Regions from separate parts of the Geodermatophilus sp. SYSU D00766 genome, predicted to be linked through region 1. Evidence: predicted binding sites of a transcription regulator. Region 1 holds the regulator's gene; each other region holds the start of a gene.
The links. Region 1 encodes LexA, which represses DNA repair genes until DNA is damaged. Its sites were predicted from a motif close to TCGAACANNTGTTCGA; they were not measured.
Positions count from the first base shown of each region.

Region 2: the regulator LexA is predicted to act here: its motif matches at 7,442-7,457, upstream of ACI8AD_RS20385 (DUF222 domain-containing protein).
Region 3: the regulator LexA is predicted to act here: its motif matches at 3,780-3,795, upstream of ACI8AD_RS16105 (DUF222 domain-containing protein).

Region 1 is NZ_JBJGYI010000019.1:50,186-60,213, reverse strand. It holds gene ACI8AD_RS14895 (vitamin B12-dependent ribonucleotide reductase) at 1-1,911, opposite strand, end outside; gene nrdR (transcriptional regulator NrdR) at 2,046-2,594, opposite strand; gene ACI8AD_RS14885 (hypothetical protein) at 3,165-3,875, opposite strand; gene ACI8AD_RS14880 (LysM peptidoglycan-binding domain-containing protein) at 4,009-4,650, opposite strand; gene lexA (transcriptional repressor LexA) at 4,940-5,728, shown strand; gene ACI8AD_RS14870 (hypothetical protein) at 5,838-6,854, opposite strand; gene ACI8AD_RS14865 (phosphatase PAP2 family protein) at 6,880-7,623, opposite strand; gene hflX (GTPase HflX) at 7,738-9,201, opposite strand; gene ACI8AD_RS14855 (hypothetical protein) at 9,357-9,560, shown strand; gene dapF (diaminopimelate epimerase) at 9,557-10,028, opposite strand, start outside.
Region 2 is NZ_JBJGYI010000036.1:29,965-39,992, reverse strand. It holds gene dnaE (DNA polymerase III subunit alpha) at 1-395, shown strand, start outside; gene ACI8AD_RS20430 (hypothetical protein) at 455-1,087, shown strand; gene ACI8AD_RS20425 (LON peptidase substrate-binding domain-containing protein) at 1,080-1,946, opposite strand; gene hisD (histidinol dehydrogenase) at 2,055-3,359, shown strand; gene ACI8AD_RS20415 (histidinol-phosphate transaminase) at 3,356-4,474, shown strand; gene hisB (imidazoleglycerol-phosphate dehydratase HisB) at 4,480-5,076, shown strand; gene ACI8AD_RS20405 (hypothetical protein) at 5,077-5,253, shown strand; gene ACI8AD_RS20400 (nucleotidyltransferase family protein) at 5,339-5,617, shown strand; gene hisH (imidazole glycerol phosphate synthase subunit HisH) at 5,614-6,249, shown strand; gene ACI8AD_RS20390 (molybdopterin-dependent oxidoreductase) at 6,251-7,285, opposite strand; gene ACI8AD_RS20385 (DUF222 domain-containing protein) at 7,459-8,958, shown strand; gene ACI8AD_RS20380 (SDR family NAD(P)-dependent oxidoreductase) at 9,041-9,796, opposite strand; gene ACI8AD_RS20375 (nitroreductase family protein) at 9,793-10,028, opposite strand, start outside.
Region 3 is NZ_JBJGYI010000022.1:31,486-41,513, forward strand. It holds gene ACI8AD_RS16085 (aggregation-promoting factor C-terminal-like domain-containing protein) at 1-447, shown strand, start outside; gene ACI8AD_RS16090 (alkene reductase) at 512-1,588, opposite strand; gene ACI8AD_RS16095 (hypothetical protein) at 1,661-2,521, shown strand; gene ACI8AD_RS16100 (acyl-CoA dehydrogenase family protein) at 2,518-3,684, shown strand; gene ACI8AD_RS16105 (DUF222 domain-containing protein) at 3,807-5,249, shown strand; gene ACI8AD_RS16110 (hypothetical protein) at 5,359-6,126, opposite strand; gene ACI8AD_RS16115 (ABC transporter ATP-binding protein) at 6,159-7,028, opposite strand; gene ACI8AD_RS16120 (sensor histidine kinase) at 7,222-8,361, shown strand; gene ACI8AD_RS16125 (response regulator transcription factor) at 8,358-9,038, shown strand; gene ACI8AD_RS16130 (thioesterase family protein) at 9,048-9,809, opposite strand; gene ACI8AD_RS16135 (dihydrofolate reductase family protein) at 9,892-10,028, opposite strand, start outside.

The sequences.
Region 1 (10,028 bases):
CATGGCGCAGTCGAAGACCTCGTAGTGCTCCGGGCGCAGGCTCGGGGCGTCGACGACGTGGCCGTGCTCGGCGATGTACTCGACGATCGCCTCGACCTGCTCGTCCTGGTAGCCGAGGCTCTTGAGCGCCCGCGGGACCGTCTGGTTGACGATCTGCATGGACCCGCCGCCGACCAGCTTCTTGTACTTGACCAGCGAGAAGTCCGGCTCGATGCCGGTCGTGTCGCAGTCCATCATGAAGCCGATGGTGCCGGTGGGGGCGAGCACCGAGGCCTGCGCGTTGCGCCAGCCGTTGTCCGCGCCGACCTCCAGGCACTCCTGCCACTGGGCGGTGGCCGCCCGCAGCACGTCGGCGTCGTCGGCGCCGACCGGGCGGATGGCGTCGTTGGCCGCGGCGTGCTTGCGCATGACGCGGGCGTGCGCGTCGGCGTTGCGGGCGAAGCCCTCGTAGGGGCCGACGATGCCGGCCAGCTCGGCCGAGCGGCGGTAGGCGGTGCCGGTCATCAGCGAGGTGATCGCCGCGGCGAGGGTCTGCCCGCCGCGCGAGTCGTAGGCGTGGCCGGTGGCCATCAGCAGCGCGCCGAGGTTGGCGTAGCCGATGCCCAGCTGCCGGTAGGCGCGGGTGGTCTCCCCGATCGGCTCGGTCGGGAAGTCGGCGAAGCAGATGGAGATGTCCATCGCCGTGATGACCAGCTCGACGGCCTTGACGAAGGTCCGGGCGTCGAAGGTCCCGTCGTCCTTGAGGAACTTCATGAGGTTCAGCGACGCCAGGTTGCACGAGCTGTTGTCCAGGCTCATGTACTCCGAGCAGGGGTTGGACGCGTTGATGCGGCCGGTCTCGGGGTTGGTGTGCCAGTCGTTGATCGTGTCGTCGTACTGGATGCCGGGGTCGGCGCACTCCCACGCGGCCTGGGTGACCTTGCGGAAGAGCTCCTGGGCGTCGACGGTCTCGATCACCGAGCCGTCGAGGCGGCCGCGCAGGCCGAACGGCGTGCCGTCCTCGACCGCGCGCATGAACTCGTCGGAGACGCGGACGGAGTTGTTGGCGTTCTGGTACTGGACGCTGGTGATGTCCTTGCCGCCGAGGTCCATGTCGTACCCGGCGTCGCGCAGCGCACGGATCTTGTCCTCCTCGCGCGCCTTGGTCTCGATGAACTCCTCGATGTCGGGGTGGTCGATGTCGAGGACGACCATCTTGGCCGCGCGCCGGGTGGCGCCCCCGGACTTGATCGTCCCGGCGGAGGCGTCGGCGCCGCGCATGAAGCTGACCGGGCCGGAGGCGGTGCCGCCGGAGGACAGCAGCTCCTTGGACGAGCGGATGCGGGAGAGGTTCAGGCCGGCGCCGGAGCCGCCCTTGAAGATCAGCCCCTCCTCCCGGTACCAGTTGAGGATCGAGTCCATCGTGTCGTCGACAGCGAGGATGAAGCAGGCGCTGACCTGCTGCGGCGCCGGCGTGCCGACGTTGAACCACACCGGCGAGTTGAAGCTGAACACCTGGTGCAGCAGCATCCAGGTCAGCTCGTGCTCGAAGACCTCGGCGTCGCCCTCGCTGGCGAAGTAGCCGTGCTCGCGGCCGGCGGCGCCGTAGGTGAGCACCACCCGGTCGATGAGCTGGCGCAGGCTGGTCTCGCGCTGCGGGGTGCCGACGGCGCCGCGGAAGTACTTCGTGGTGACGATGTTGGTGGCGTTGATGCTCCACTCGGCGGGGAACTCGACGCCGCGCTGCTCGAAGTTGATCGAGCCGTCACGCCAGTTGGTCATGACGACGTCGCGCCGCTCCCAGACCACCTCGTCGTAGGGGTGCACCCCGGCGGTCGTGTAGACCCGCTTGATCTTCAGGCCCTTCCCCCGGGTCGGCGCCTTGACGGCCCGACGCGTACGGCCTGCCGGGCGGTCCTCGATCTCGGTCACGAGCTCTCCCTCGGTGAGTGGTCCGGGCGGCTGGGGAAGAGAGCCACCCTGTTCCTAGCGGTTGGTGCTGACGGTTTCTGGGGTGGTGCTGAGCGGGTGGTGCCGATCGGGCCGGCGACGCTGCCGGCCGGTGGTCAGGTGCCGGACGTGCCTGCGGCGCTCGCCGGGCCGCGTCCGCCGCGACGGCGCGGCGGCGGGTCGAGCTGCATGCCCGGCAGCGGCGGCGTGCCCCCGGTGTGGTGCCGCGCCCGGAGCTCGGTGATCTCCTTCTCGAAGTCCTCCACCGAGGTGAAGGCCCGGTAGACGCTGGCGAAGCGCAGGTAGGCGACCTCGTCGAGCTCGCGCAGCGGGCGCAGGATCGCCAGGCCGACCTCGTGGCTGGGCACCTCGGCCACCCCGCTGGCGCGGATGGCGTCCTCCACCTGCTGGGCGAGCTGCTGGAGCTGGTCCTCGTCGACCGGCCGGCCCTGGCAGGCCCGGCGCACGCCGGCGACGACCTTGGAGCGGTTGAACGGCTCGCTGACCCCGCTGCGCTTGACGACGGCGAGGACGGCCTCCTCCACGGTGGTGAAGCGGCGGCCACAGGCGGGGCACGAGCGGCGGCGCCGGGTGGTGGCTCCCTCGTCGGCCTCGCGCGAGTCGATCACCCGGCTGTCGGGGTTGTGGCAGAACGGGCACCGCACTGCGGTTCACCTCCCTCCGCGGACGGGTTCGGTACCGGTGACCCGGTGCCGGGTGGGGCGTGTCGACGGGCCGCCGGGTGCTCCGGGCACCCGGTCCGCCGACCCCTGCTGTGGACCTCTGGTGTGGACCCCTGCTGTGGACCTCTCTGGGGACATCCGGTGGACGCCCCGGGGAGAACCTGAGGACGGACCTGTGGAGGACCTCAATCGGGGAACTACTAGATGTAGGGGGACCGTAGGCCCGGCTCCACTACATCTGCAAGTCGACACCGGGCGTGTCTCTTCCGCCGAGACCTGCTCGTGACCTCCTGGTGACCACGCGCGAGCAGGTCTCCCACCGGCCACACGACACGCCGCGACCGCCCGCGTGTCGGCGCGCACGGGACCGGACACGGGTGTACGGACCGGCTGCGGAGGTCGCCGGATCCCGCCGGAGCGGCCCACGGGAGCAGGACCGGCGACCCGGTGGACGGTGCCCGGGGCAGCTGCCGGCCGGGCGCGGGCTCGGTGGAGGCGGTGCTGGGTGAGGGCTGGTGCCGGGCAGGCGCGGAGCGCCCGGACCGGCGGAGCTCAGACCGGCGGGCGGACCGCCGGACGACCACCCCGGGCGTTCGGCACGAGGTCGCCGAGCCGGATGGGCCGGGTGAGCAGGTCGGGCTCCCCCGCCGGCACGACCGCCAGTCCCGGGCCGGGGACGACAGCCGACCCGGGGGCCGCCTCGCCCCCTGGGCCGGCGACGACGGCGGGCATCTCGGTCGTGACCGCGCGGTGGCGGCCCGACCCGGCGCCGGCGGGTGCGCGGTGCCGGCCGGCCCCGCCCGCACCGACGGCGGGCTGCTCGGCGGTCGCGTCGGCGCCGTGCCGCCGGAACCGGCGGGGGCGCAGAACCGGACCCCCGACGGAGACGACCGCAGCCGTGGCGGGCACCGCCGCGACCGCGGGCACCGCCGCGACACCGGGCACCGCCGCGAGGGCTGGCATCGCAGCGGTGGCGGGCGCGTCCGCCGGGGCGGGCGCGGCCGCGGGTGCGGCGTCGGCTGCCGGCGCGAGCGTCAGGCGGCGCTCGGGCAGCCGGACCGCGGTCAGCTCCACCCAGGTCCCGGCGCCCTCGACGACCCCGGGAACCTCCGCCCGCAGCCGCACCCAGACCTCGCAGGCGCCGCTGTCGTCGTGCCGCCAGCCGAGCATCGCACCCGGCACCCAGGCGCCGTCCACGAGCACCTCGACGTCCTGCGGCGACCCGAAGGACACCGCCGCCCTGCTGTTCACGGCTGCTGACACGCCCCTCACCGTATGTGTTGATCCGAGATCGGTGCGTGAGCGACCGGGGACCGATGGTTGACGAACCGTCGAGGACGCTCTCGTCACTTCTCCGGGCGGCCCTCGGTGGCCGTCCCGTGTCCCCTCCGCCGGGTCAGGGGAGCCGGAGGACCTGCCCGGCGACCACCGCGGAACCCTCGAGGTCGTTGAGCGCCTCGATCGCGTGCACCACGGCGCGCACGTCCTGACCGTCGCCGGCGACCTCGTCGGCGATGGACCACACCGTGTCGCCCGGCTCGACGACGACGCTGCTCTCCCCGGCGAGCTGCAGGCCCTGCTGGGGAGCGAGGACCTCCCGGCCCAGGAGCGCGCCCCCGATGCCCGCGGCCAGGACCAGGGCGACGACCAGGCGCCGCCCGCGGCGGGTCAGCCGGAGGGGCGCCGGCGACGGGCCGGCCGCGCGCCGGACCGGCTGCGCGGACACCGGCCGCCCTCCGGGCCGGGCCGGGTCGCGGCGCGTGTGGCGCGCCCCCGCGGCGGGGCCGGTGGCGCGGGCGGCCGGCTCGGCCGGGAGGTCGGGCACCGGCCGCAGGTGACCGGCCACGCGCGGGCCGGCGCCGGGGAGCGGGGCCGGAGGTGCCGGGGGCGCCTGGCCAACGGGGCGCCCGGAGGTGTCGGGGCGCACCGGCCGACGGGTGGGAGCGGGGCCGCCCCCGGCACCGTCGGCGAGCAGCGGCCGCCAGGGCACCCGGACCGTCGCGTCGAACTCCAGCACTGCCTGGCGCACGCTGCCCATGACCACTCTCCTCGTCGACCCCATTGCATCGAACAGGCGTTCGATCGAACGTGTGTGCGATGTCTACCGCACGGCACCGACAGGAGCCAACCGACACCGCCCACCGGTTTCGAACACACGTTTGAAGTCCCGGTCCCGAGGCGCTACGGTCCGATCAGCAGCCGTCCGCCCGGCACCCGGCGGTCGATCCCGGCCGCACCGGCACCCGTCGGTCACCGACCGGAGGTCCCGGAGCCGGGGACGGGGCGGGACACGAGGGCCGTGGGGACACGGCCGGCGAGGAGGAGACGTGGCGGGCACCAGCGGGACCGGCCAGGGCACGCGCGGGAGCACCACCACCCGGCGGGGTGGCGGCCGGCGGGGCACCGACACCGCCGCCGAGGGGACCGGCACCCGGACCGGCGCGGTGCGCACCTTCCCCGACCGGGGTGAGGCCGGCGACGGGCTCACGCAGCGCCAGCGCCGGGTGCTCGAGGTCATCCGCGACTCGATCGAGCGCCGCGGCTACCCGCCCTCGGTGCGCGAGATCGGCGAGGCCGTGGGCCTGTCCTCGGCGTCGTCGGTCGCCCACCAGCTCTCCGTGCTGCAGAAGAAGGGCTGGTTGCGGCGCGACCCCAACCGCCCCCGCGCGCTCGACGTGCGGCTGCCCGGCGACACCGCGGCGGAGGCCGCACCGCCGGCCGCCGCGGCCGGCGACACCACCGCCCCCACGTACGTGCCGCTGGTCGGCCGGATCGCCGCCGGTGGCCCGGTCCTCGCCGAGCAGGCGGTCGAGGACGTCTTCCCGCTCCCCCGCGAGCTGGTCGGCGACGGCACCCTGTTCATGCTCCGGGTGGCCGGTGACTCGATGGTCGACGCGGCCATCTGCGACGGCGACTGGGTGGTCGTGCGCCAGCAGCCCACCGCCGAGAACGGCGAGATCGTGGCCGCGATGCTCGACGGCGAGGCCACCGTCAAGACCTACAAGCGCCGCGACGGGCACGTGTGGCTGCTGCCGCACAACCCGGCCTACGAGCCCATCCCGGGCGACGAGGCGACCATCCTCGGCCGGGTGGTCACCGTCCTGCGCCGCGTCTGACCCGCACCGCCCGGGACGCGCTCCCGGCCCCGCGGACCCGCCCCGGGTCGGCGGCGGCCGGGCTCCGCGACCTCGACCGGCCGGCGGTCCCGCGGCACGGCGGGCAGCCTCAGCCGGCCGGCGGTCCCGCGGCGCGGCCCCGGCGTACCCGGCCGGCGACCCACACCAGCACCGTGGCCACCCCGGCGGCGACCAGCCCCGCGGCGACCGGGGACACGCCGGTGCCGCCGTCGTCGAGGACGGCCGCCAGCGACGGGTCGGCCGCCGAGGACGGCGCCGGGGCCGCCGTCCCGGCGGGGATCGGCACGAGCGTGACGTCGCCCGGCAGCCCCTCGCCCGCCACGAGGAGCGCCGCGCCGTCGGCGGTGAACGACACCGCCTCCCCCTGCGGCGCCTCGGGCAGCGCGATGCGCACCGGTTCGCCCGCCAGGGCGGCCGGCACGTCCGAGCCGGTCAGCGGCCAGACGTAGGCGTCGGTGTAGGTGCGCAGCGCGATCCGGCTGCCGTCGCGGGCCACCGCGCCGCCGGTCACCAGGAGCTGACCGGCCCGCCCCACCGGGCCGCCCGGTGTCCCGGTCAGCGTGAACGCCACGCTGCCGACGTCGACCAGCGCCACCGTGCCGCCGTCGACGAGCGGCGCCGCGGGGCGGTAGACGCGGCTGGCACCGAGCACCTCCTTGGTCACCAGGTACGGCGTGCCGTCGGGGGCCACCAGGAGCGCCTCGGCGTCGTGCGGGCCGTCGGGGTAGGTGAGCCGGAAGAGCGCCGTGCCGCCGTCGGGGCGCAGGGCGATGAGGGCGACGGTCTCCCGGGTGGCGTTGTTGTCGCCGGTGTCGGCCAGCCACACGGTGCCGTCGGGACCGACGCCGAGGTCCTCGGGGTCGTAGGGGTCCAGCGGCGCGACGGTCTCGTCCACGACGCGGCAGGTCCCGTCGAGCACGGAGACGGCCACCTGCTCGCCGCCGTCGGCGATGGCCAGCAGGCGGTCCCCGACGTCGACGAGGCCGGAGAGCTCCGCGAGCCGGGGGTCGGTCACCTGGCAGCGCAGCGACGGCGCGCCCGGTTCCTCGGCGGCAGCGGGGAATGCGGGGCCGAGCGCGAGGGCCAGACCGGCGAGTGCGGCCACGGCCCACCCGGGGTGTGCCCCGGCGCTACGCGGGGGGACGGCCGGCTCGGGCACTGCCCCAGCGTGACAGAACGACTGCGTCGAGTGCGTGAACCACGCCCAGCAGCAGCACCCCCACCGAGGCGCCGACCGCCGCGTCGGTGACCCAGTGGAAGTCCAGGGACACCATGGCGATCCCGGTCAGCACCGGGCCCACGACGCTGAGCCACCACAGCGTCCGCTGCACGCCCGGGGCCAGTCGGTACTCGACCGCCAGCCAGTAGGCCACGCCCCACATGAGCACGGCGTTGGCCACGTGCCCGGAGGGGTAACTGGCCCCGTCGCGGTGGAAGAAGGACCCGGGGTAGGCCGGCGCGGTGCGGCCGGTGCCGTACTTGAACGCGTAGACCACGACGGTCAGCAGCGCGAGCGCGGTGAGCACCCGCAGCAGCGGCAGCAGGGTCCGCCGGCGGATGCACAGCCAGCCGACCAGCCCGGCCAGGACGATGAGGATGGTGCCGCGCCCGCCGATCTGGGTGACCGCCCAGACCGGCCAGTAGCCCGGGGAGTCCCGCAGGTCCCACGCGCTGACGACCTCGGAGACCTCCAGGTCGAGCCGTTCGAGCACGCCGCGGTTGAGCAGGTCGACGGTGACCGCCGTGGTGACGACGAACGCCACGAGCAGCAGCCACCAGGACGGGCGCCCGGCGGTCACGACGGTGCGGACGGGAGCCGACGGGTCGCCGTCGGCCGGTGCTCCCCTCCCGCGTCGTACCACGCCGCTGGTCACGCGGTCACGGTACCGGGCCGTGACCCGCCCGTGACCTCGCCGCAGGGAGACGGCGAGCCGCCCGGGTGACCGGCGGGGAGCCGGTCCCCCGGGCGGGGGACGGAGGAGCGCCGGTCAGCCGACCGGTGCGGCGAACCGCTCGAGCGCGGCGGCCAGGCCGCCGTCGACGCGCGCGGTGAGCCGGGTGCCCTCCGCCTCGTGCTGCTCGCTGAGGACCTCGCCGTCGCGGTGGACGCGGGCCACCAGGTCGCCGCGGTCGTAGGGCACCAGCACCTCGACCTCGACGTCGGGGTGCGGCAGGCGGGCGGCGACGACCTCGCGCAGCTGCTCGATGCCCTCGCCCGTCCGCGCCGAGACCCACACCGCACCGGGCAGCGCCCGGCGCAGGGTCAGCACGTCCTCCTCGGTCATCGCGTCGACCTTGTTGACGACGATCAGCTCGGGCACCGCCGCGGCGTCGATCTCGCGCAGCACCACGTGCACCGCGTCGATCTGGCCGAGCGGGTCGGGGTCGGAGCCGTCGACGACGTGCAGCAGCAGGTCGGCGCCGGCCACCTCCTCCAGGGTCGAGCGGAACGCGTCGACCAGCTGGTGCGGCAGGTGCCGCACGAACCCGACGGTGTCGGTGAGCGTGTACTCGCGGCCGTCGGGCGACTGGGCGCGGCGCACCGTGGGGTCCAGGGTGGCGAACAGCGCGTTCTCCACCAGCACGCCCGCGCCGGTCAGCCGGTTGAGCAGGCTGGACTTGCCGGCGTTGGTGTAGCCGGCGATCGCCACGCTCGGGACGGCGTTGCGGTCGCGCGCCGAGCGCTGGGTGGCCCGCGCCGTCGCCATGCCGGCGATCTCGCGGCGCAGCCGGCTCACCCGCGACCGGATGCGGCGGCGGTCGGTCTCGATCTTCGTCTCACCGGGACCGCGGGTGCCGATGCCGCCGCCGCCGGCGACGCGGCCACCGGCCTGCCGGGACAACGACTCACCCCACCCGCGCAGCCGCGGCAGCATGTACTGCATCTGCGCGAGCTCGACCTGGGCCTTGCCCTCCCGGCTGGTCGCGTGCTGGGCGAAGATGTCGAGGATCAGTGCGGTCCGGTCGACCACCTTGACCTTGAGGATCTTCTCCAGCGCGTTGAGCTGGCCGGGGGTCAGCTCGCCGTCGCAGATCACGGTGTCGGCGCCGGTGGAGGCGACGATGTCGCGGATCTCGGACGCCTTGCCCGAGCCCACGTAGGTGCCGGCGTCGGGCTTGTCCCGCCGCTGGCTCACCGCCTCGAGCACCTCCGAGCCCGCCGTCTCGGCGAGCGCGGCCAGCTCGGCCAGCGACCGGTCGGCGTCGGCCTGGGTGCCCTCGGTCCACACCCCGACCAGCACGACGCGCTCGAGGCGCAGCTGGCGGTACTCGACCTCGCTGATGTCGGCGAGCTCGGTGGAGAGCCCCGCCACGCGGCGCAGGGCGCCACGGGCCTCGAGGTCGTAGGAGCCGGTCGTGTCGTCGTCCTCGTCCCACCGGCCGGCCGGGGCGGGACGGGTCTCGACGGTCGTCTCGTCGTCGAGAGAGGTGCTCTGGGGGGCGGTCGTCATCGCGTCCAGCGTGACACGCGCGTCGTCAGCGGTCACCTGGGTTGTCGTCTCTGCAGTCGTCATACACGGGGTGCAACACCGGAACGGGTCAGGTGCATCCCGCCGGGAGGCGGGTAGGTCGGGACGGACCGCACGGACGACGAGAGGGGCACCCCGTGAGCACCAGCAGCAGCGAGGGCATCGACGACCCGGGCCGCGACCCCGTGGGCCTCGAGGTCCCGCGCAACCCCTTCGGCGGGGCCGACCAGGACACCGGGGCCGGCCGGCCGCGGGGCACCGGCAACGTCGGCCCCGGCGACAAGCCCGAGGCGCCGACCGACGAGCCGGAGACCCGCGCCGACACCCCGGACAACCCCTAGGAGTCCAGCCACTCCCGGGTGAGCCCGCCGGTCGCGACGACGACGGCCGGCCCGCGCAGCACGGTCGTCTCCGGGGTGACGTCGACGGTCAGCCGGCCGCCGGGGACGTCGACGACGACCGTGCCGCGCTGCGGGCCGTCGGACCCGGCGGCCAGCGCGGCGTAGGCGGTGGCGCAGGCGCCGGTCCCGCAGGAGCGGGTCTCCCCCACGCCGCGCTCGTGCACCCGCAGCCGCACGTGCGCGTCGGCGCCCTCGGCGGGGCGGGCGAGCACCTGCACGAACTCGACGTTGACGCCCTCGGGGAACAGCCCGGGGTCGAACCCGGGCTGCGCGGTCAGGTCGAGCGCGCCGAGGTCGGCGTCGGTGAGGCAGACCAGGTGCGGGTTGCCCATCGACACCGCCTGGCCGGCGAACGCCTGCCCCGCCACGGTGGCCTCGCCGCGGCCGAACGGCCGGGCCGGGCCCATG
Region 2 (10,028 bases), on a different contig from region 1:
CCGGCATCGAGGTGCTGTTCTTCCCGAAGACGTGGGCGGAGGTCTCGGAGAAGGTCGTCCGCGACCAGATCGTCGTGGTCAAGGGCCGCATCAGCCGGCGCGACGACCAGCCCTCGCTGTTCGGCTCCGAGGTGACCATCCCGGAGCTCACCGAGGGCCCGCGCGGGCCGGTGCTGGTGTCCATGGCGGCGGCCCGCTGCACCCCGCCGGTGGTCGAGCGGCTGCGCGAGGTGCTGGGCAGCCACCCGGGCACCACCGAGGTCCACCTCAAGCTCGTCAACGGCGGCCGGGAGACCGTGCTGCGCCTCGACCAGGGCCTGCGGGTGCGGCCCAGCACCGCGCTGATGGGTGACATCAAGGCACTGCTTGGACCCACCAGCGTCGCCCTGCTGTGAGCCCCGCGGGCGGCGCCCCCGGCGGCGGGCAGCCCGGCGCCCGGGGTTCACTGGGAGCCGTGAGCACCCCCGCCCCGGTCCCCGACGGCCCGGTCCCCGGCCCGGCGACGATGCCGGCGACGGTGGCCGGCCGCTCGGCGCGGTCGCTGGCGGGGCAGGTCCTGGCCGAGGTGCGCGGCGACCTGCGCGCGGCCACCGCCTGGGGGTGCCTGCTGGCGCTCTGCGGCCTGCCCGCGGGGTTGCTGTGGGTGTGGCTGGCCCCGCGCGCGCGGTTCGAGGTGGTGGAGGGCGGCGCCGTCCCGCTCGGGCGGCCCTCGCCGGAGCTGCTGGTGGCCGTCGACTCCGTGCTGGTCCTGGTGCTCGCCGGGCTCGGCCTGCTGGCCGGCGGGGTCGCGTGGGCGATGCGCCGGCGGCGCGGCGTGGCGGTCCTGGCGGCCACCGGCCTCGGCACCGGCGTCGCGGGGCTGCTGGCCTGGCAGCTGGGGGAGCTGCTCGCGCCCGGCCCCACGGCCGCCGAGCTGTCCGACGTCGGCGCCCGGGTCACCTCGGGCCTGCACCTGTCCTCCCCGCCGGCGCTGGCGGTCGGCCCGTTCGCCGCACTGGCCGTCTACGTCGTCGCCGCGCTGTTCTCCGCCCACGACGACCTCGGCCGCGGTCCCACCGGGGACACCCCGGCCCCCTCGGTCAGTTGAGGCTGACCGGGCCGCTGAACCGGGTCAGCGGCGCCGGCACCGCCCCCACGGTCTCGAGCAGGGTGAGCTCCCGGCGCAGCATCCGGCTCTCGGTGGCCAGCCGCCGCCGGGTGGCCGACTCCGCCAGCAGCGCCTGCCGGTCCTCGGTGGTCAGCAGCGCCGCCGAGGCCACCAGGTAGGACAGCGCCCGCGGGTCGCCGGCCACCGCCTCCAGCAGCGCCGCCGCGCCGGTCGGGTCGTCCCCGGCACCGGTCATGCCGCCGGCCTGCTCCACCTCGTCGGCGTCCAGCCCGGCCTGCAGCCCGGCGACCGCGGTGACGTAGCGGGTGAACAGCCCGCCGACGCCGCGCTCGAGCACGCCCAGCGACCCGCGCGCCACCTCCGCGACGAGGCCCTCGTCCGGCACCCGCCCACCGGTGTCCGGCGCGTCGAGGACCTCCTGCCGGTCCCCGGCGGCCTCCTCGGCGGCCTCCTCCTCGGCGAGCCACTCCACCTCCGCCCGCAGGTAGGGCGGGGCCTCGCGGTCGTCCTCGCCGGGACGGGCGCCCACGACGACGTCGAGCAGCCGGAACCGCTCGCCGCCGACGGCGACGACCGCGAAGGTGCCGTCGGGCCGGGGCCGCACCGCCTGCACCAGCGCCGTGCAGCCGACGTCGAACAGCGCCTCGGCCGGCGCCACCTTCTCGACCTCCCAGCCCTGGCGGATCGCCACCACCCCGAAGCGCCGCTGGCGACCCTCGGGCAGGGCCAGCAGGTCGCGCACGAGCGTCCGGTACCGCGGCTCGAACACCTGCAGGGGGAGCACGATGCCCGGGAACAGCGGCGTCCCGAGCGGGAAGAGCGGGATGAGATCACCCACGCGGCGAGCCTACGGCGGCGGTGACCCCGGGCGCTCCCGGCGCGGTCCACCGCGGTCACTACCCTGGGGGGTCGTCCCTCCCCGCGCCGCACACCCGGAGGCCCTCCCGTGCTCTCCCGCATCGACCTCCGCGGATCCGCGCTCCCCGGGGTCCGCGACCTGGCCGGCCTGCTGCCCCGCGCGGCCACCGACATCGACTCGGTCATGGCCACCGTCCGCCCGCTGTGCGAGGACGTCCGCCTCCGCGGCGCCCAGGCGGTCCGCGAGATCACCGCCCGCCTCGACGGCGTCGACGCCGAGGACTTCACCGTGCCGCCGGAGGCGATCCGGGCGGCGCTCGACGGCCTGGCCCCCGACGTGCGAGCGGCGCTGGAGGAGTCGATCGCGCGGGTGCGGCGGGTGCACGCCGACCAGGCCCGCACCGACGTCACCACCCAGGTCGTCCGCGGCGGCACGGTCACCGAGCGGTGGCTGCCGGTGCGCCGCGTCGGCCTCTACGTCCCCGGCGGCCTCGCGCCGCTGCTGTCGAGCGTGGTGATGAACGTCGTCCCGGCGCAGATCGCCGGCGTCGAGTCGATCGCCGTCGCCTCCCCGCCGCAGCGCGACCACGGCGGCCTGCCCGACCCCGGCGTCCTCGCCGCGTGCGCGCTGCTCGGCGTCACCGAGGTGCACGCCGTCGGCGGCGCGCAGGCCATCGCCGTCTTCGGCTACGGCGCGGGCTCCTGCGAGCCGGTCGACCTGGTCACCGGCCCGGGCAACGTCTACGTCACCGCGGCCAAGCGGCTGCTGCGCGGGCTGATCGGCATCGACTCCGAGGCCGGCCCCACCGAGGTCGCGATCCTCGCCGACGACACCGCCGACCCGGTGCACGTCGCCGCCGACCTGATCAGCCAGGCCGAGCACGACCCGCTGGCCGGCGCGGTGCTGGTCACCACCAGCGAGGCGCTCGCCGACGCCGTCCTGGACCTGGTGCCCGGCCAGGTCGCGGCCACCAAGCACTCCGACCGGATCCTGACCGCGCTCGACGGCAGCCAGTCCGGCGTCGTCCTGGTCGACGACGTCGACGCCGGCCTCGCCGTGGTCGACGCCTATGCGGCCGAGCACCTGGAGATCCAGACCCGGGACGCGCGGTCGGTGGCGATGCGGGTGCGCAACGCCGGCGCGGTGTTCGTCGGTGCCTGGTCGCCGGTGTCGCTCGGCGACTACATCGCCGGCTCCAACCACGTGCTGCCCACCGGCGGCTGCGCCCGGCACAGCAGCGGCCTGTCGGTGCAGTCGTTCCTGCGCGGCGTGCACGTCGTCGAGTACGACGAGCAGGCCCTCGCCGAGGTGGCCGGGCACGTCGACGCGCTCGCCCACGCCGAGGACCTGCCCGCACACGCGGCCGCGGTCCGGGTGCGGCAGCGCTCGTGACGTCGCTGGAGGAGCTCCCGCTGCGGCCGGAGCTGCGCGGCCGCACGCCCTACGGCGCCCCGCAGCTGCAGGTCGCCCACCGGCTCAACACCAACGAGAACCCACACCCGCTGCCGGCCGAGCTGCTGGCCGACCTCGGCGCGGCCCTCGGCTCCGCGGCGCTGCAGCTCAACCGCTACCCCGACCGCGACGCCGTCGCGCTGCGCGCAGACCTCGCCGCCTACCTCAGCCGCGGCGGCGAGCACGTCGACCCCGCGCAGGTGTGGGCGGCCAACGGGTCCAACGAGGTGCTCCAGCAGCTGCTGCAGGCCTTCGGCGGTGCCGGCCGGACCGCGCTGGGCTTCACGCCGTCGTACTCGATGCACCCGATCATCTCCGCGGGCACCGGGACGGCGTGGGTCGACGGGCACCGCCGCGAGGACTTCACCATCGACGCCGCGGCCGCCGCCGCGCAGGTGCGCGAGGTCCGCCCCGACGTCGTGTTCGTCACCAGCCCGAACAACCCCACCGGCACCGCGGTGGCGCTGGAGACCATCGCCGAGCTCTACGACGCCACCGACGGCGTGGTCGTCGTCGACGAGGCCTACGCCGAGTTCGCCCGCACCGGCACGCCCTCGGCGCTGCGCCTGCTGCCCGACCGGCCGCGGCTGGTGGTCAGCCGCACGATGAGCAAGGCGTTCGGCATGGCCGGCCTGCGGCTGGGCTACCTGGCCGCCGACCCCGCCGTCGTCGACGCCGTCCAGCTGGTCCGGCTGCCCTACCACCTGTCGTCCCTGACACAGGCCGCCGCGCGGGCGGCGCTGGCGCACACCGACGCGCTGCTGGCCACCGTCGACGCCGTCAAGGCGCAGCGGGACCGGATCGTCGCGGCGCTGCCGTCACTCGGCCTGACCAGCGTGCCCAGCGACGCCAACTTCGTGCTGTTCGGCCGCTTCGCCGACGCGCCGGCCGCCTGGAAGGCGCTGCTCGAGCACGACGTCCTCGTCCGCGACGTCGGCATCCCCGGCTGGCTGCGGGTCACCGCCGGCACGCCCGCCGAGACCGACGCCTTCCTCACCGCCCTCGGTGGGATCGCCGCCGACCACCGAGCCGCCGACCACCGCCTGGGAGACTGAGCGCCATGACCCGCACCGCACGCGTCGAGCGCGCGACCAGCGAGACCAAGCTCGTCGTCGAGCTCGACCTCGACGGCACCGGGAAGAGCTCGGTCAGCACCGGCGTCGGCTTCTACGACCACATGCTCACCGCGCTGTCCAAGCACAGCGGCATCGACCTGACGGTGCAGGCCGACGGCGACCTGCACATCGACGCCCACCACACCGTCGAGGACGTCGCCATCGCGCTCGGGCAGGCCTTCGGCGAGGCGCTCGGCGACAAGCGGGGCATCACCCGCTACGGCGACGCCACGGTCCCGATGGACGAGGTGCTCGTGCAGGCCGCCGTCGACCTCTCCGGCCGCCCGTACTTCGTGCACGACGAGCCCGAGACCATGACGCCGCTGATCGGGCCGGACTACCCGACGTCGCTGACGAAGCACGTGCTTGAGTCGTTCGCCTTCAACGCGCGGATCACGCTGCACGTGCGGGTCCTCTACGGCGGCCGCGACGCCCACCACATCGTCGAGGGCCAGTTCAAGGCGCTGGCCCGCGCGCTGCGCACCGCGATCGCGATCGACCCGCGGGTGTCCGACGTGCCCTCGACCAAGGGCGCGCTGTAGGTGACCTCGGGCGTCGTCCTCGTCGTCTTCGGCGGGTTCCTGCTGGGCGGGGCGTGGAGCATCTGGAAGGCCGACCACGACACCAAGGGCCGCACCGGCCCGCAGGTGGTCTTCGCCGTCATCCTGCTGCTGGCGGCGGTGCTGGCGACGGCCGCGGGCGTCCTGCGGCTGATCTGACCGAGGACCGGCTGCTCGGGCTGGTGCTCGCCGACCCGATCGTGGCGGTGGTGCTCGAGCGGGCGCCGTCCCTCGGGGTGGGGGACTGACGAAGGACCCCCGTACCCCCCAGCCCTCGCAGGCTCGGGCGGGCCCCTGCACGGGGGCCGCGCCGGCATCCGCGACGCCGACCCGGGTGTGCGCACCCCACGGCCTCGAGGACCTGCTCGACCTGGTCGTGCGGCCCGACCCGGCCGGCCCCGCAGCCCGGGACGTCCACGAGGCGAAGGCCGCCCGGTGGCAGGCGGTGTGGCCCGAGCTCACCGTGCTGTCGTGGGAACACGGCCGGCCCTCCCCGCGCTGCTCGGTACCGTGGCAGACGTGAAGAAGGTGGTCGTCCTCGACTACGGCTCGGGCAACCTGCGGTCGGCCGAGCGGGCGCTGTCCCGCGTCGGCGCCGACGTCACGGTGACCGCCGACCAGCGGGCCGCGCTCGACGCCGACGGCCTCGTCGTCCCCGGGGTCGGCGCCTTCGCGCACTGCATGCAGGAGCTGCGCGCCGTCGACGGGCCGCGGACCATCGGCCGCCGGCTGGCCGGCGGGCGCCCGGTGCTGGGCATCTGCGTGGGCATGCAGGTCCTCTTCGAGCACGGCGTCGAGCACGGCCACGACGCCGAGGGCTGCGGCGAGTGGCCCGGCACCGTGGAGCAGCTGAAGGCGCCGGTGCTGCCGCACATGGGCTGGAACACCGTCGAGGTGCCCGGCGACACCGTGCTGTTCGACGGGCTCGCCGACGAGCGCTTCTACTTCGTGCACTCCTACGGCGTCCGCGAGTTCACCCTCGGCCAGGACGGCCGCCCGGGGCCGCTCGCCCCGCCGAAGGTGACCTGGGCCGAGCACGGCGACCGCTTCGTCGCCGGCGTGGAGAACGGCGCGCTGTCGGCCACCCAGTTCCACCCCGAGAAGAGCGGCGACGCCGGCGCCCAGCTGCTCACCAACTGGCTGGCGACCCTCTGAGTCACTGCAGGGGGACCGGCGGCTGCGCCCACCACGGCGCGTCGACGACCTCCACCCGCGCCACCCACTTGACCCACCAGTAGCCACGCCGGCCCGGGGCGACCAGCCGCACGGGCGCGCCGTGCCCGGCCGAGAGCGGCCGGCCGGCGCAGTGCGTGGCCAGCAGCAGCGAGCCGGCGTCGGCCAGCGGCAGCCGCCGCCGGTAGCCGGTCACGCTGACGACGTCGACGCTGCCGCCGTCGGGCAGGTCCAGGCCGGTCAGCAGCCGGTCCAGCCGCACCCCGCGCCACTCCTGCTCGGCGTACCAGCCGCCGGTGCAGTCGAGGACGGCGGTGAGGGTGTCGCCGCGGTCGAGATCGCCGGCCCGCAGCCGCACCGTGCGGCCGCTGGCGACCAGCGCGAGCGCGCCGCCGTCGTCGTCCGGCACGGTGTCGGTGAACCACTGGGTGACCGGCATCGCCGCCGGGTCGCCGCTGCCGCGCTCGTGCGAGCCGGTGGCCGCCCGCCGGCCGCCGGGCGCCCCGGTCAGCCGCAGGCCGCCCTCCACCACGGCCCACAGGGCCAGCGCGCCGGCCGCCAGGCCGCCGGCCTGCAGCAGCGCCCGCCGGGAGGCGTCGCCGCGCCGCGGCCGCTGCCGGCTGCCGACGGCGTGCAGCACCACCAGCAGTCCGGTGCCGACGCCCGCGGCCACGTGCACCTGCAGGACGCCCACCCCGGCCACCGAGGTGCCCGCCACGCTGTGCAGGACGCCGGTGCCCACGGTCAGTGCCAGGAGCACGGCCAGTGCCCAGGCGACGGCGGGGTCGCGGCGGCCGCGGGTCCGGCGCCTCGCGCGCTGGACGACGACGGTCTTCCACGGCACGAGCAGCAGCAGGCCCAGGCCCGCGGCCCCGTGCGCGGCGGCGACCAGGCGGGCCGGCAGCGGCGTGCCGATCCCGAAGGCCAGCAGCCCGGTGACCCCCGCGACGGTCAGCAGCGCCAGCAGGCCGAGGTTGGTGCGGCGCCCGGCGCGGCGGGGGAGCGCACCGGCCGGCATGCCCGGAGTGTCCTCCCCTCGCCCCTGCGGTGACCCGGTCGCAGCCGACGCTGCGGTTGCGGAGCGACGACCGACCTCGCCAGCCCCGCGCAGGATCTGTGGACAACGCCCTGACCTGCGGATACGTCTCGCGCGGTGGCTGCCGGTCGGCTACGATCGAACACGTGTACGAAATGGTGGGACAGGTGGCCGACGGGACGTTCCGGTCCCGCGGCTGCTTTGCCGACGACGGCTCGCCGGTGTCCCGCGAGGAGTTGTTCGCCGCGATCGGCCCGCTGCCCTCCACCGACGAGTTCATGGCCGCCGCGTGCCCGCTGGGCAGTCCCGAGCGGGCGGCGCTGCCCGATCGCTGGGTCGTGCGGCTGATCCAGCTCGCCGAGCGCCGCGCGGCCGCGCTGGCCGCGGAACGGGCCGAGCTGGTCGGTGTCCTGGCCACGCAGCGCCCGGCCGAGGGCGCCGTGCCCGAGGGCTCCGTGCCCGAGGACGCCGTGCCCGAGGTGATGGACGTCAGCGAGTGGCTGCCCTGCGAGCTCGGCCTGGTGCACCCCTACGGCGAGCGCCGGGTCGCCCGCCTGGTCCGGACGTCGCTGGCGCTCACCCGGCGGTTCCCGGCCACCCTCGAGGCGCTTCGCCGCGGCGAGATCGACGAGGAGCGCGCCGAGGCGGTCGTCGACCTGCTCGAGCCGCTGGACCAGGCGCTGGCCGCCCGGGTGGAGTCCGACGTGCTGCCGGGCGCGGCCGGACAGACGCCCGCCCGGCTCCGCGCCGCCCTGCGCCGGCGGATCGACCGGCTGGACGCTCACGCCCGCGAGCGGCGGCACCGGCGGGCCCGGGCGGCCGCCGACGTCCGCTGGTGGCCGACCGAGGACGGCATGGCGCGGCTGGTGGCCGACCTGCCGCTGGCCGAGGCCGCGGCGTGCGGGACGGCGATCGACGCCTGGGCGCGCCAGGTCCGCGACGGTGGCGACGACCGGCCGATCGGGCAGTTGCGCAGCGAGGTGTTCCGCGACCTCGTGCTGCGGCCCTGGGCCCGGCGTCCGGCGATCGGCGTGACGCTCGTCGTGCACGCGACCCTGTCCGCGCTGGGCGGCGGGGACGAGCCGGCCGAGGTCGACGGGCACCCGGTCAGCGCCGCGCAGTGCCGGGCGCTGCTCGCCGAGGTCGGTGCGCTGGGACTGGAACGCCCGGACGGCGGCACGCTGGAGTTCGCCGTCCACGACCGGGCCGGTGACCTGGTCGCCGTGGGCACCCGTCGGGCGGTGGAGCGGGGCGCCCGCGGTCACGGGTTGCGCCGGCCGCCGGACACCCCGCACTACCGTCCCCGCGCCGGCCACCGCCGGTTCGTGGCGGTCCGCGACCGCCGGTGCCGCCATCCGCACTGCAACCGGCGGGTCGGCCGCACCGACCTCGACCACTGCACCCCCTGGCCGGCCGGCGCCACGGGCTGCGACAACCTGTGCTGCCTCTGCCGCCGGCACCACCGGCTGAAGACCCACGCCCCCGGCTGGCGCTTCCGGCTGCTGCCCGGCGGCCGGCTCGAGGTGACCACGCCCTCGGGCGTCACCCGGGTCACCGATCCGCCGCGGGTCGTCGACGCGCCACCGGTCCGGGCCGGCGCCCCTCCCGGTGGGACCGCGGGTGCCGATCCGCCGACCGCGGGCTGCCCGTTCTGAGCGGCGACCGGCCGCACCGGGGCTCGGTCCCGGCCTCGCCACCGGCCCACCGGGTGGCAGCCCCCGCGGGGGGTGACCGGGGTCAGCTGCGCAGGTAGGACGCCCCGTTGACGTCGACGATCGTGCCGGTGCTGAACCGTGCCTCGGGCGAGGCCAGCCACAGGACCGCCGCGGCCACCTCCTCCGGCCGCGCCACCCGCCCGAACGGCGACTGCGCGCGCACGGCGTCCCCGCCGGGGCCGTCGAGCACCTCCCGCGCCATCTCCGTCTGCACGAAGCCCGGCGCCACGGCGGTCACCGAGATGCCCAGCGGCGCCAGCGCCAGCGCCATCGACTGCGCGAAGGCGTTGAGGCCGGCTTTCGAGGCGCCGTAGGCCGGGTTGTCCGGCTCCCCGCGGAACGCGCCGCGGCTCGACACGTTGACCACCGCGCCACCGCCGGCGGCCCGCAGGTGCGGCACCGCGCGGAAGGTGGCGTGGGCCGCGCCCACCAGGTTCACCGCCAGCGTCTGCTCCCACACCCGCTGCCACTCGTCGTAGGAGGAGCGCAGCGGCGGGGAGGCCACGAACACCCCGGCGTTGTTGACCAGCACGTCGAGCCCGCCGAGGGCGTCGGCGGCGGCGTCGACCATCGCGCCCACCGACCCGGCGTCGGCCATGTCGGCCTGCACCAGCACGTGCCCGGACCCGGGCAGCTCGGCCAGCACGGCCTCGGCTCGCTCGCGGGAGGCGCCCCAGTGCACGGCCACCCGGTAGCCGCGGGCGGCGAAGGCCCGGGCGATCGCCCGCCCGATGCCGCGGGAGCCACCGGTCACCAGCACCGCACGCGAGGAGGTCACGGGCCGGGAGTCAACCAGCGCCCGCGGTGCACGACCTCGTCGAGGCCCCGCCGGCCGCGCCGCAGCGACGGCGAGCGCCGGTCGTCGCTCCCCGGGTACCCGACCGACACCACCGCGACCGGCCGGTGGGTGGCCGGGACGCCGAACGCCGCCCGGAAGGCCCCGACCCGCTCGGCCGGGACGCCGAACAGGCAGGCGCCGAGGCTCTCGTCGACGGCGGTCAGCAGGACCA
Region 3 (10,028 bases), on a different contig from region 1:
CGGTGGGACCGCGGCGACGCGCCGGCTGCCGAGGCGGCCGCCGCCCCGGCTCCCGCTGAGGCCCCGGCCCCCGCTGAGGCCCCGGCCCCGGCCCCGGCCCCGGCTCCGGCTCCGGCTCCTGCTCCGGCGCCCGCGCCGGCCCCGGCCGCCACGGGCGAGCAGGCGTACAAGGACTACGCCCTCGCCCAGCTCGGCGGGGACAGCACCCAGTTCGGCTGCCTGGAGCAGCTGTGGGAGCGGGAGAGCGGGTGGAACCCGAACGCGCAGAACCCCAGCAGCACCGCGTACGGCATCGCCCAGTTCCTCGACTCGACGTGGGCGGGCACCGGCATCGCGAAGACGTCGGACCCGTACCGGCAGATCGACGCCGGGCTGATCTACATCGAGAACCGGTACGGCAGCCCCTGCGCGGCCTGGGCGCACTCCCAGGCGACCGGCTGGTACTGATCCGCTGACGCCGGGAGCCCCCTCCGGACGTCCGGAGGGGGCTCCCGGGGCCCGCTGCGGGACCTCAGCCGGCGCGCAGCGCCGGGTAGTCGGTGTAGCCCTCGGCGCCCGACGCGTAGAACAGGTGCGACCGGATCTCGTTCTCCGGGTGCTCCCCCGCCCAGCGCTCGACCAGGTCGGGGTTGGCGATGACCGCCCGGCCCACGGCGACGACGTCGGCGTGCGCGGCCTCGATGAGCGCCAGCGCCTCCTCGCGGGTGGTGACCGAGGCGAAGCCGCTGTTGGCCACGAGCGGCATCCCCGAGCGGCGGCGCAGCTCCTGCACCAGGTCGCCGGCGGGATCGCGGTGCAGCACGGAGAGGTAGGCCAGGCCCAGCGGGCGCAGCCGGTCGAGCAGCGAGCCGTAGGTGGCGAGCACGTCGGCGCGGTCGGGCTCGCGGGCGTCCTGGATGCCGTGCTCGGGGGAGACGCGCAGGCCCACGCGCCCGGCGCCGATCGCGTCGGCGACGGCGGTGACCACCTCGGCCACCAGGCGGGCACGGTTCTCCGGCGAGCCGCCGTACTCGTCGTCGCGGACGTTGGACGACGGCGCCAGGAACTCGTGCAGCAGGTAGCCGTTGGCGCCGTGGACCTCCACGCCGTCCAGGCCGGCCTCGACGGCGCGCTCGGCGGCGCGGGCGAAGTCGCGCACGACGTCGCGGACCTCGTCGGTGGTCAGCGCGTGCGGCACCGGGTAGGGGTGCTTGCCGGTGGAGGTGCGGGCCAGCCCGTCGATGGCGATGGCACTGGGGGCCACGACGCGGCGGCCGCCGTTGGTGTCGGGGTGGGTCACCCGGCCGCCGTGCATGACCTGCATGACGACCCGGCCGCCGCGGGCGTGGACCGCCTCGGCGACGCGCCGCCAGCCGGCCACCTGCTCGTCGGTGACGATGCCGGGCTGGCCGACGAAGGCCTGGGACTCGTGGTTGGGGTAGGTGCCCTCGGTGACGATCAGGCCGACCCCGGCGCGCTGGGCGTAGTGCTCGACGACGAGGTCGCCGGGCACGCCGGAGGAGCCCGAGCGCATGCGGGTCAGCGGCGCCATGGCCACGCGGTTGGCGAGCTCGAGGTCGCCGAGGGTCACGGGTGAGAACAGGTCCACACCGGTTCCGACACCCGCACCGCCCGCGCCATTCCGGGGTGCGGGCGGCGTCACAGGCGGCACGATGACCCGGTGACCTCCCTGACCGACGCCGTCGAGGGCTGGGCGCCGGGCCCGCTGACCGGCACCGAGGTGGTCGCGCCCGGGCCGGCGGCCGCCTTCGCCGCGCTGCTGGACCAGCCCGCTCCCCCGCTGCGCGACGGCGACCCGCTGCCGCCGGGCTGGCACCTGTTCACCTTCCTCGACCGCCCGGCCACCGCCGACCTCGGCGAGGACGGCCACCCGCGCTCCGGGCACTTCCTCCCGCCGCTGGCGCACCGGCGCCGGATGATCGCCGGCGGGCGGCTGCAGGTCACCGCGCCGCTGCGGGTCGGGTCGGTGGTCGAGCGGACGTCGTCGCTGGCCCGCTGCGAGGTCAAGGCCGGCCGGAGCGGGGAGATGCTGCTGGTCACCGTGCGCAGCGAGTACCGCGAGGACGGCGCGCTGCTGGTCACCGAGGAGCAGGACGTCGTCTACCGGTCGCAGGAGGCCGGTTCCTCACCGGCGCCGGCGGGGGCGGGCACGCCGGGCCTGCCCGACGGGCCGGGGGTGGCGGTCCTGCCCGACGCGGCGCTGCTCTTCCGGTTCAGCGCGCTGACCTACAACGCCCACCGCATCCACTACGACCAGCCCTACGCGACGCAGGTGGAGGGCCACCCCGGCCTGGTCGTGCACGGGCCGCTGCTGGCGCTGCTACTGCTCGAGGTGCCGCGCCGGCACGCGCCGGACCGGTCCGTCACGTCGTTCGCGCACCGGCTGGTCCGCCCGGCGTACGCGGGGACGCCGGTGCGGGCGACCGGCCGGTTCGACGGCGACCGGGTCGAGCTGTCGGCCGCGGCGACCGGCGCACCGGCGTCGGCCACCGGCACCGCGACGCTGGGGGCGCCGGCGTGACCGCGCTCAGCGCGGAGGAGCGCGACGTCGTCGCCACCGTGCGGACGTTCGTCGACCGCGAGGTGCGGCCGGTGGTGCGCGAGCTCGAGCACGCCGACACCTACCCCGAGGCGCTGATCGAGCGGATGAAGCAGCTCGGCGTCTTCGGCCTGGCGATCCCGGAGCCGTGGGGCGAGGCGCCGGTGTCGATGCCCTGCTACGCGCTGGTCACCGCCGAGCTCGCCCGGGGGTGGATGTCGCTGGCGGGGGCGATGGGCGGGCACACCGTCGTCGCCAAGCTGCTGGTCGCCTTCGGCACCCGCGAACAGCAGGACCGCTGGCTGCCGCGCATGGCGACCGGTGAGGTGCGGGCGACGATGGCGCTGACCGAGCCCGGCGGCGGGTCGGACCTGCAGGCGATGACCACCGTGGCCCGGCGGGACGGCGACGGGGGCGGGAACGGTTGGGTCGTCGACGGCGCGAAGACGTGGATCACCAACTCGCGGCGGTCGCAGCTGATCGCGCTGCTGTGCAAGACCGACCCGGCGGCGCAGCCGCGGCACCGCGGGGTGTCGGTGCTGCTGGTCGAGCACGGGCCCGGGCTGACCGTCTCGCGGGACCTGCCCAAGCTCGGCTACAAGGGCGTGGAGAGCTGCGAGCTCGTCTTCGACGGGTACCGGGCGCCGGGCGACGCCGTCCTGGGCGGGGTGGAGGGCCGCGGGTTCGCGCAGATGATGACCGGCCTGGAGACCGGCCGCATCCAGGTGGCGGCGCGTGCGGTGGGCGTCGCCCAGGCCGCCTTCGACGACGCGCTGCGCTACGCCCAGCAGCGGGAGAGCTTCGGCCGGCCGATCTGGCAGCACCAGTCGGTGGGCAACCTGCTCGCCGACATGGCCACCTCGCTGACCGCCGCCCGCCAGCTCGTGCTGCACGCCGCCGAGCGGTACGAGAGCGGGCAGCGGTGCGACCTGGAGGCCGGCATGGCGAAGCTGTATGCCTCGGAGACGGCGATGCGCATCGCGCTGGACGCCATCCGGGTGCACGGCGGCCACGGCTACTCCACCGAGTTCGACGTGGAGCGCTACTTCCGCGACGCCCCGCTGATGATCGTCGGCGAGGGCACCAACGAGATCCAGCGCGACGTCATCGCCCGCCAGCTGGTGGCCCGCGGCGGCCTCGACTGAACCGGCGCGGATGAGCCGGGCGTGGGCCGGCGCGTTCCCGCGGGAACGTCCCGGCTCGCTGACCAGCGGTTCTGTCGGCGTCTTCCTCTACCGTGTCGAACACGTGTTCGAGGAGGACGTCGATGGACCAGGACCCCGAGCTGTCGCTCGACGAGCTCGCCCAGCGCATCACCGGCACCGCCGTCCGGCTGGCCGCCGCGACGGCGGAGTGGCTCGCGCTCATCGCGGAGTTCGACCGCCGCGAGGGCTGGGGCGGCGCCGGTCTGCGGTCGTGCGCCCACTGGCTGGCCTGGCAGTGCGGCCTGTCCCCCGGCGCGGCCCGCGAGCACGTCCGCGTTGCCCGGGCCCTGGCCGGCCTGCCGCGCACCCGGCAGTCGTTCGCGGCCGGCCGGCTCTCCTACTCCAAGGTGCGGGCACTGACCCGCGTCGCCGAGGCCGACACCGAGGCCGCGCTGCTCGACCTCGCGCACGAGGCCACCGCCGCCCAGGTGGAACGGGTGGTCCGGGCCTGGCGCCGGTCGGACGCTCCAGATGCCGGGACGGTGCGCGAGAAGCGGCGGTTCGAGCACTGGTGGGACGACGACGGGATGCTGCACGTGCGCCTGTGCCTGGACGCCGAGGAGGGTGCGGCCTTCCTGGCCGGCGTCGACTCCCTCGCCGAGCGCGACGCCCGCCGCGAGCGGGCCGCCGCCCGGCGGGAGGGTGATCCCGGGCGCGAGGGCGACCCCGGGCGCGAGGGCGACGGCCCGGCCGGCGGGGTCGACGAGGTGGCCCTCGCCCGCGAGCGGACGGCAGCGCGGCGGTGCGCCGCGGTCGCCCGGCTGGCCGCCGCGGCTCCCGAGGCCGACCGCCGGGCCGGGGACCCGCCCCGCCGCGAGATCGTGGTGCACGTCGACGCGGCGGTGGTCGCCGACGACGCCGCCGCCGGCCGGGCCCACCTGGAGGGCGGGCCGCCGCTGCACGGCAGCCAGGTGCGGCGGATGCTGTGCGAGGCCACGGTCGTGACCATGCTGTCGCGCGGCCGTGAGCCACTCGCCGTGGGTCGGGCCCGACGGCTGGCCACCCGGTCGCAACGACGGGCTCTGTGGCGCCGGGACGGCGGGTGCGCGCGGCCCGAGTGCCCGGAGACGCGCATCGAGCGGCTGCACGCCCACCACCTGCGGCACTGGGTGTTCGGCGGCGCCACCGACCTGGACAACCTGGTGCTGCTCTGCGACGCCGACCACGGCCTGGCGCACGACCTCGACCTGGTCATGACGCGGTGCGCGGGCGAGCTCGTCGCCGTCACCCCCGACGGCCGGCGGGTGTGGGGCCCGGCCGACGCCGCGTTCGCGGCCGGCCTCGGGGAGCCGGGGGCCGGGAGGACACCGGCCGGGGCGCCGGGCCGTGCGACGCCGGTCACCCGGCTGCCCCTCCCCGACGGGACGCCCGGCCTGCCCGACACCCTCGGCGTCGGCGGAGAACGGATGGACCTCGGCTACGTCGTGAGCGTCCTGCTCGGCAACCGCGACCTGGAGCGCCGGATCCGCGCCGAGAGCGCCGGCGAGCCGACCGCCGCGGCCTGAGCCCGGCGGAGCCGGGCCCGGCGGGGCCCGAGCCCGGGACGTTCCCGCGGGAACGCCACCGGACCCTCCCGGCCGCGGTGGGCCGGGAGGGTCCGGGCGAGGCGGACGGTCAGGCGACCGCCCGCCGGGAGGTGACGACCGCACCGGCGACCAGGCTGACGACGACCCACCCGGTCAGCACCAGCACCTGCGTGGTGCCGCCGTGCCCGAGCGCGAGGCCGAGGACGGCGTCGGCCGGGTCGAGCTTCTCGGCGATGCCCGGCTGGGCCAGCCGCAGGACCGGCATGACGCCCAGGACGGTCAGGTAGAGGCCGGTCAGCGCCGCGGGCGAGTTCGCGACGGCGGCACCGACGCCGGCACCGATCACCGCGAAGGCCGCACCGGCCGCGGCCACGACCCCGAGGGCCTGCGGGACGCCGTCCCAGGCCAGGTCCCCGACGGGAGCCACCGCCAGCACGCCGGCCGTCGCCGCGGCCGAGACGGCGGCCAGGACCCCACCGAGGAGGGCCACGGCGACCGCCTTGGCGGCCAGCACGCGCCCGCGCTGGGGGACCACGAGGAACGTCGTCTGCACGGTCCGGTGGGTCCACTCGCCGGCGGTCGACAGCACCCCCACGGCCAGCAGCACGAGCACGGTGACCAGGCCGAGGGCGCCGATCGGCCCGGCGGCCGAGCCGAGGTCGTCGTCGCTGGTCATGGCCATGACGGCGGCGGCGCCGGGGGCGAGGAACGCCGACACCAGAGCCAGCGTCTTCCCCGAGCGGGTGGACAGGGACTTGCGGACCTCGATGCCGACGAGGGTGGCGGCCGACGGGCCCCGGGACCGCACGGCCTGGCGGGTGGGAACAGCGGCGGGGGTGGTCAGGGAGGTGGTCACGACGGTCTCCTCGGGAGGGAGTAGTGGGGCGGTCAGGCGGTGAGCTGGAAGAAGACGTCCTCGATGCCACGGCTGGCCGGGCGCAGGTCGCTGAGCGCCAGCCCGGCCGCGGCGGCGACCGCGCCCACGGCACCCGGCTCGGCGCCGGGCACGGTCAGCCGGCCGTCGGCACCGTGCTGCACGGGAAAGCCGGCGGCCTCCAGCGCGCGGGTCAGCGCGGCCGGGTCGGCGGCGCGGACGGCGGTGCCCTCGTCGCCGAGCAGCTCGGCCACCAGGCCGTCGGCCACGATGCGCCCGGCGCCGATGACCAGCAGCCGGTCGACGGTGTGCTCGACCTCGCCGAGCAGGTGGGACGACAGCAGCACCGTCCCGCCGCGGGCGGCGTGCCCGCGCAGCAGGTCCCGCATCCACCGGATGCCCTCGGGGTCCAGGCCGTTGGCCGGCTCGTCGAAGACCAGCACCGGCGGGTCGGCCAGCAGCGCCCCGGCGATGCCCAGCCGCTGGCGCATGCCCAGCGAGTAGCCGCCGATCCGCCGCCGCGCGGCCCCGGACAGCCCGACGGTCTCCAGCACCTCGTCGACCCGCGCCCCGGGAACCCCGATCGCGGCGGCGAGCAGCTGGAGGTGGACCCGCCCCGTCCGGCCGGGGTGCACGGCCGAGGCGTCGAGCAGCGTCCCGACGACGGCGCCGGGGTTGGGCAGCTCGGCGTAGCGCCGGCCGTCGACCAGCGCGGTGCCCGAGGTCGCCGGCACCAGGCCGGTCATCATCCGCATCGTCGTGCTCTTGCCGGCCCCGTTGGGTCCGAGGAAGCCGGTCACCGTGCCCGGCTCGAGGACGAAGGACACGTCGTCGACGACGGTCCGGGAGCCGTACTGCTTGGTCAGCCCGCTGACCTCGATCATGGGGACCTCCTCGGTCGCCGACCGGCCCGTCCGGTCACGACGACGAGACTGGCCGGGAGCGGGGGTGCGCCGCGTCGGCCGCGGGGCTCGACCCGCAGCGCCGGGAGTCGCGCGCCGTGTCGTCCGAACGGTGACCCCGGCAGCGACCGACGGACGACCCGCCGGGGCGGCGCGGCGTCCTACGCTCCGCGCCATGGGGCTGCGCGCACGGCTGTGGCCGGGCCTCGGACCCCGCAGCGTCGGGTTCGAGGTGGTTCTCGCGCTGCTCGGCACCGTCGCCGTCGGGCTGTCCGCCGCGGCACCGGGCAACGGCCCGCTGGCCCTCGTCGTCCCCGGCACCGTGCTGCTCGTCGGCACGCTGGCGCTGCTGCGCCGGTCGGCCCCACTGGTCCCCTTCGCGGTCGGCGCGGTCCTGGCGGCGCTGACCCCCGCGGTCACCGTGGCGACCCTGTTCACCGCCTACGCGGTCGGCCGCTACGAGGGCCGCTGGCCGCTGCGCACCGCGGCGGCGGTCGCGGGCGTCGTCGCCGTCGCCCAGCCGTGGACGCTCGGCACGGCGAGCGAGTGGGTCGGCGCGGCCGGCGGCGCGGTGCTCACCGTGCTGCTGCCCGGTGCGCTGGGCGCCTGGGCCCGGACGCGGGCCGAGCTCGTCGCGGCGCTCACCGGCCGGGCGGAGCGGGCCGAGGCCGAGCGCGAACTGCTGGCCCGCGAGGCGGTGCTCACCGAGCGCACGCGGATCGCCCGCGAGATGCACGACGCCGTCGGGCACCGGGTGAGCCTCATGGTGCTGCAGGCCGGGGCGATCGAGGTGGCCGCGCAGGACCCCGGGCGGGTGGAGCAGCTGGCCGGCCAGGTGCAGGCGGCCGGGCGGCAGGCACTGGAGGAGCTGCGGCAGATGGTCGGCGTGCTGCGCGCGGAGGAGGTCGACGAGTCCGCGCCGCTGGGTCCGCAGCCGGGGCTGGCCGACCTGCCCCGGCTGGTCGAGGCGGCCCGCGCCGCCGGGATGACGGTGGCCTGGACCGGGCCCGCGGAGGGGAGCGCGCCGGTCGACCCTGCGGTCGGGCGGGCGGCCTACCGCATCGTGCAGGAGGCGCTGACCAACGCGGGCCGGCACGCCCCGGGCGCTCCGGTCGAGGTGGGCGTCGAGCGGGCGCCGGCCGAGCTGCGCGTCCGGGTGCGCAACGGGCCACCGGCCCGCGCCGTGCAGGCGGTGCCCGGCGGCGGCTTCGGGCTGGTCGGCCTCGCCGAGCGGGTGCGCACGCTCGGCGGCCGGCTGCGGGCCGAGCCGCGCCTCGACGGCGGCTTCGGCGTCGAGGCGGTGATCCCGGCGTGAGCGGGCAGCCCGACGCCCGGCGGATCCGGGTGCTGCTGGTCGACGACGAGGAGCTGGTCCGCTTCGGCCTGCGCACCGTGCTCGAGGCGGCCGGGGACGTCGATGTCGTCGGCGAGGCCGGCGACGGTGCCGCGGCCGTGGCCGCCGCCCGGGAGCTGCGCCCCGACGTCGTCCTCACCGACATCCGCATGCCGGGGATGGACGGGCTCGCCGCCACCCGGGCGATCCTCGCGCTGCCCGACCCGCCGCAGGTGGCGGTCCTGACCACCTTCCACGTGGACGAGTACGTCTACGCGGCGCTGGCCGCCGGCGCGGCCGGCTTCCTGCTCAAGGACACCCCGCCGCGGGAGATCGCCGCCGCCGTCCGCGCGGTGGCCGACGGGACGGCGACCCTCTCCCCCGCCGTCACCGCCACCCTCATCGCCTCCTACGTCGACCGGCGCGCCGCACCCCGCCGGGCCGAGGCGCTGCGGCGGGTGGCCGCCCTGTCCGACCGCGAGCGCGAGGTGCTGACCCTCCTGGGCAGCGGGGAGTCCAACGCCGACCTCGCCCGGCGGCTGTTCGTCAGCGAGGCGACGGTGAAGACCTACGTCTCGCGGCTGCTCACCAAGCTCGACCTGGCCAACCGCACGCAGGCCGCGATCCTCGCCCACGAGGCCGGCCTGCTCGAGGGCTGAGCCGGCGGCTCAGCGCGACAGCAGGCGGCGCGTCTGCCGGGCCCGCGCGACCAGCGAGCCGTCCTCGGCGCGCAGCTCGGCGTCGTCCACGGCCACGTCCTCGTCGACCCAGGTGGTGACCTGGTCGACCAGCACCCACGCGCCGGCGGCCGGCGGCGGGCCGGCCAGGTGGGCGGTGAGCTCGACGGTCGGCACGGCGAGAGGCGTGGTGCGGACGGCGAACAGCGACGGCGGGAGCGCGTCGAGCAGCACGCCGAGCCCGACCAGCGGCTCGAGGTCGCCGTCGACGCGCACCCACGCGGTCAGCCGCGGCTCGTCGCCGCCGGCCAGCGGCCGCGTCGTGCCCAGCGCGCGGACCGACAGGTGCTCGGCGAAGGGCACCAGGTCCCGCGGCAGCGCGAACGGCACCCCGTCGCCGACCGCGGGGACCGGATCGGGCGGGGCCGGCCGCACCGGGCGGGCCAGCGTCAGCACCTGCGCGACGGCGGTGACCCGGCCGCCCTGCTCCAGCGTGGCGCGCACGCTGCCGGTGGTCCCGGTGCGGTCGGCGGCGGTCTCCACCCGCGCCTCGGCCGAGGGCTCGACCCCGGCGAGCAGGTGCGCGGTGACCGCCCGCGGGGCGGCCCCGGCCCGGTCGGCCGCCGCGGCCAGCAGGTGCCCGACCACCAGGCCGCCCTGCACGTGGGTGAACGACCGCCAGCTCGGGTCGAACGTCAGCACGCGCGCGGGCGCCGGACGGGTGGTGGTGTCGGGAAGGGCGGCCAGGCTCACGGTTCCTCCGCAGGACCCGGCCGGACGGTCCGGCCGGGGCCGGGAGCGACCCTACGCCTCTCGGTACGAGAATCCAACCGACTCAGCCGTCGTCCAGGGCGAAGGAGCCGGTGGCGACCTCCCCGACGCGCCGGTGCGCCGTCATCACCGCGCCGGTCGAGGTGGTCACCGAGGAGACCGTCTCCCAGGTGCGCGGGGCGGCCCCGCCGGCGAACAGCC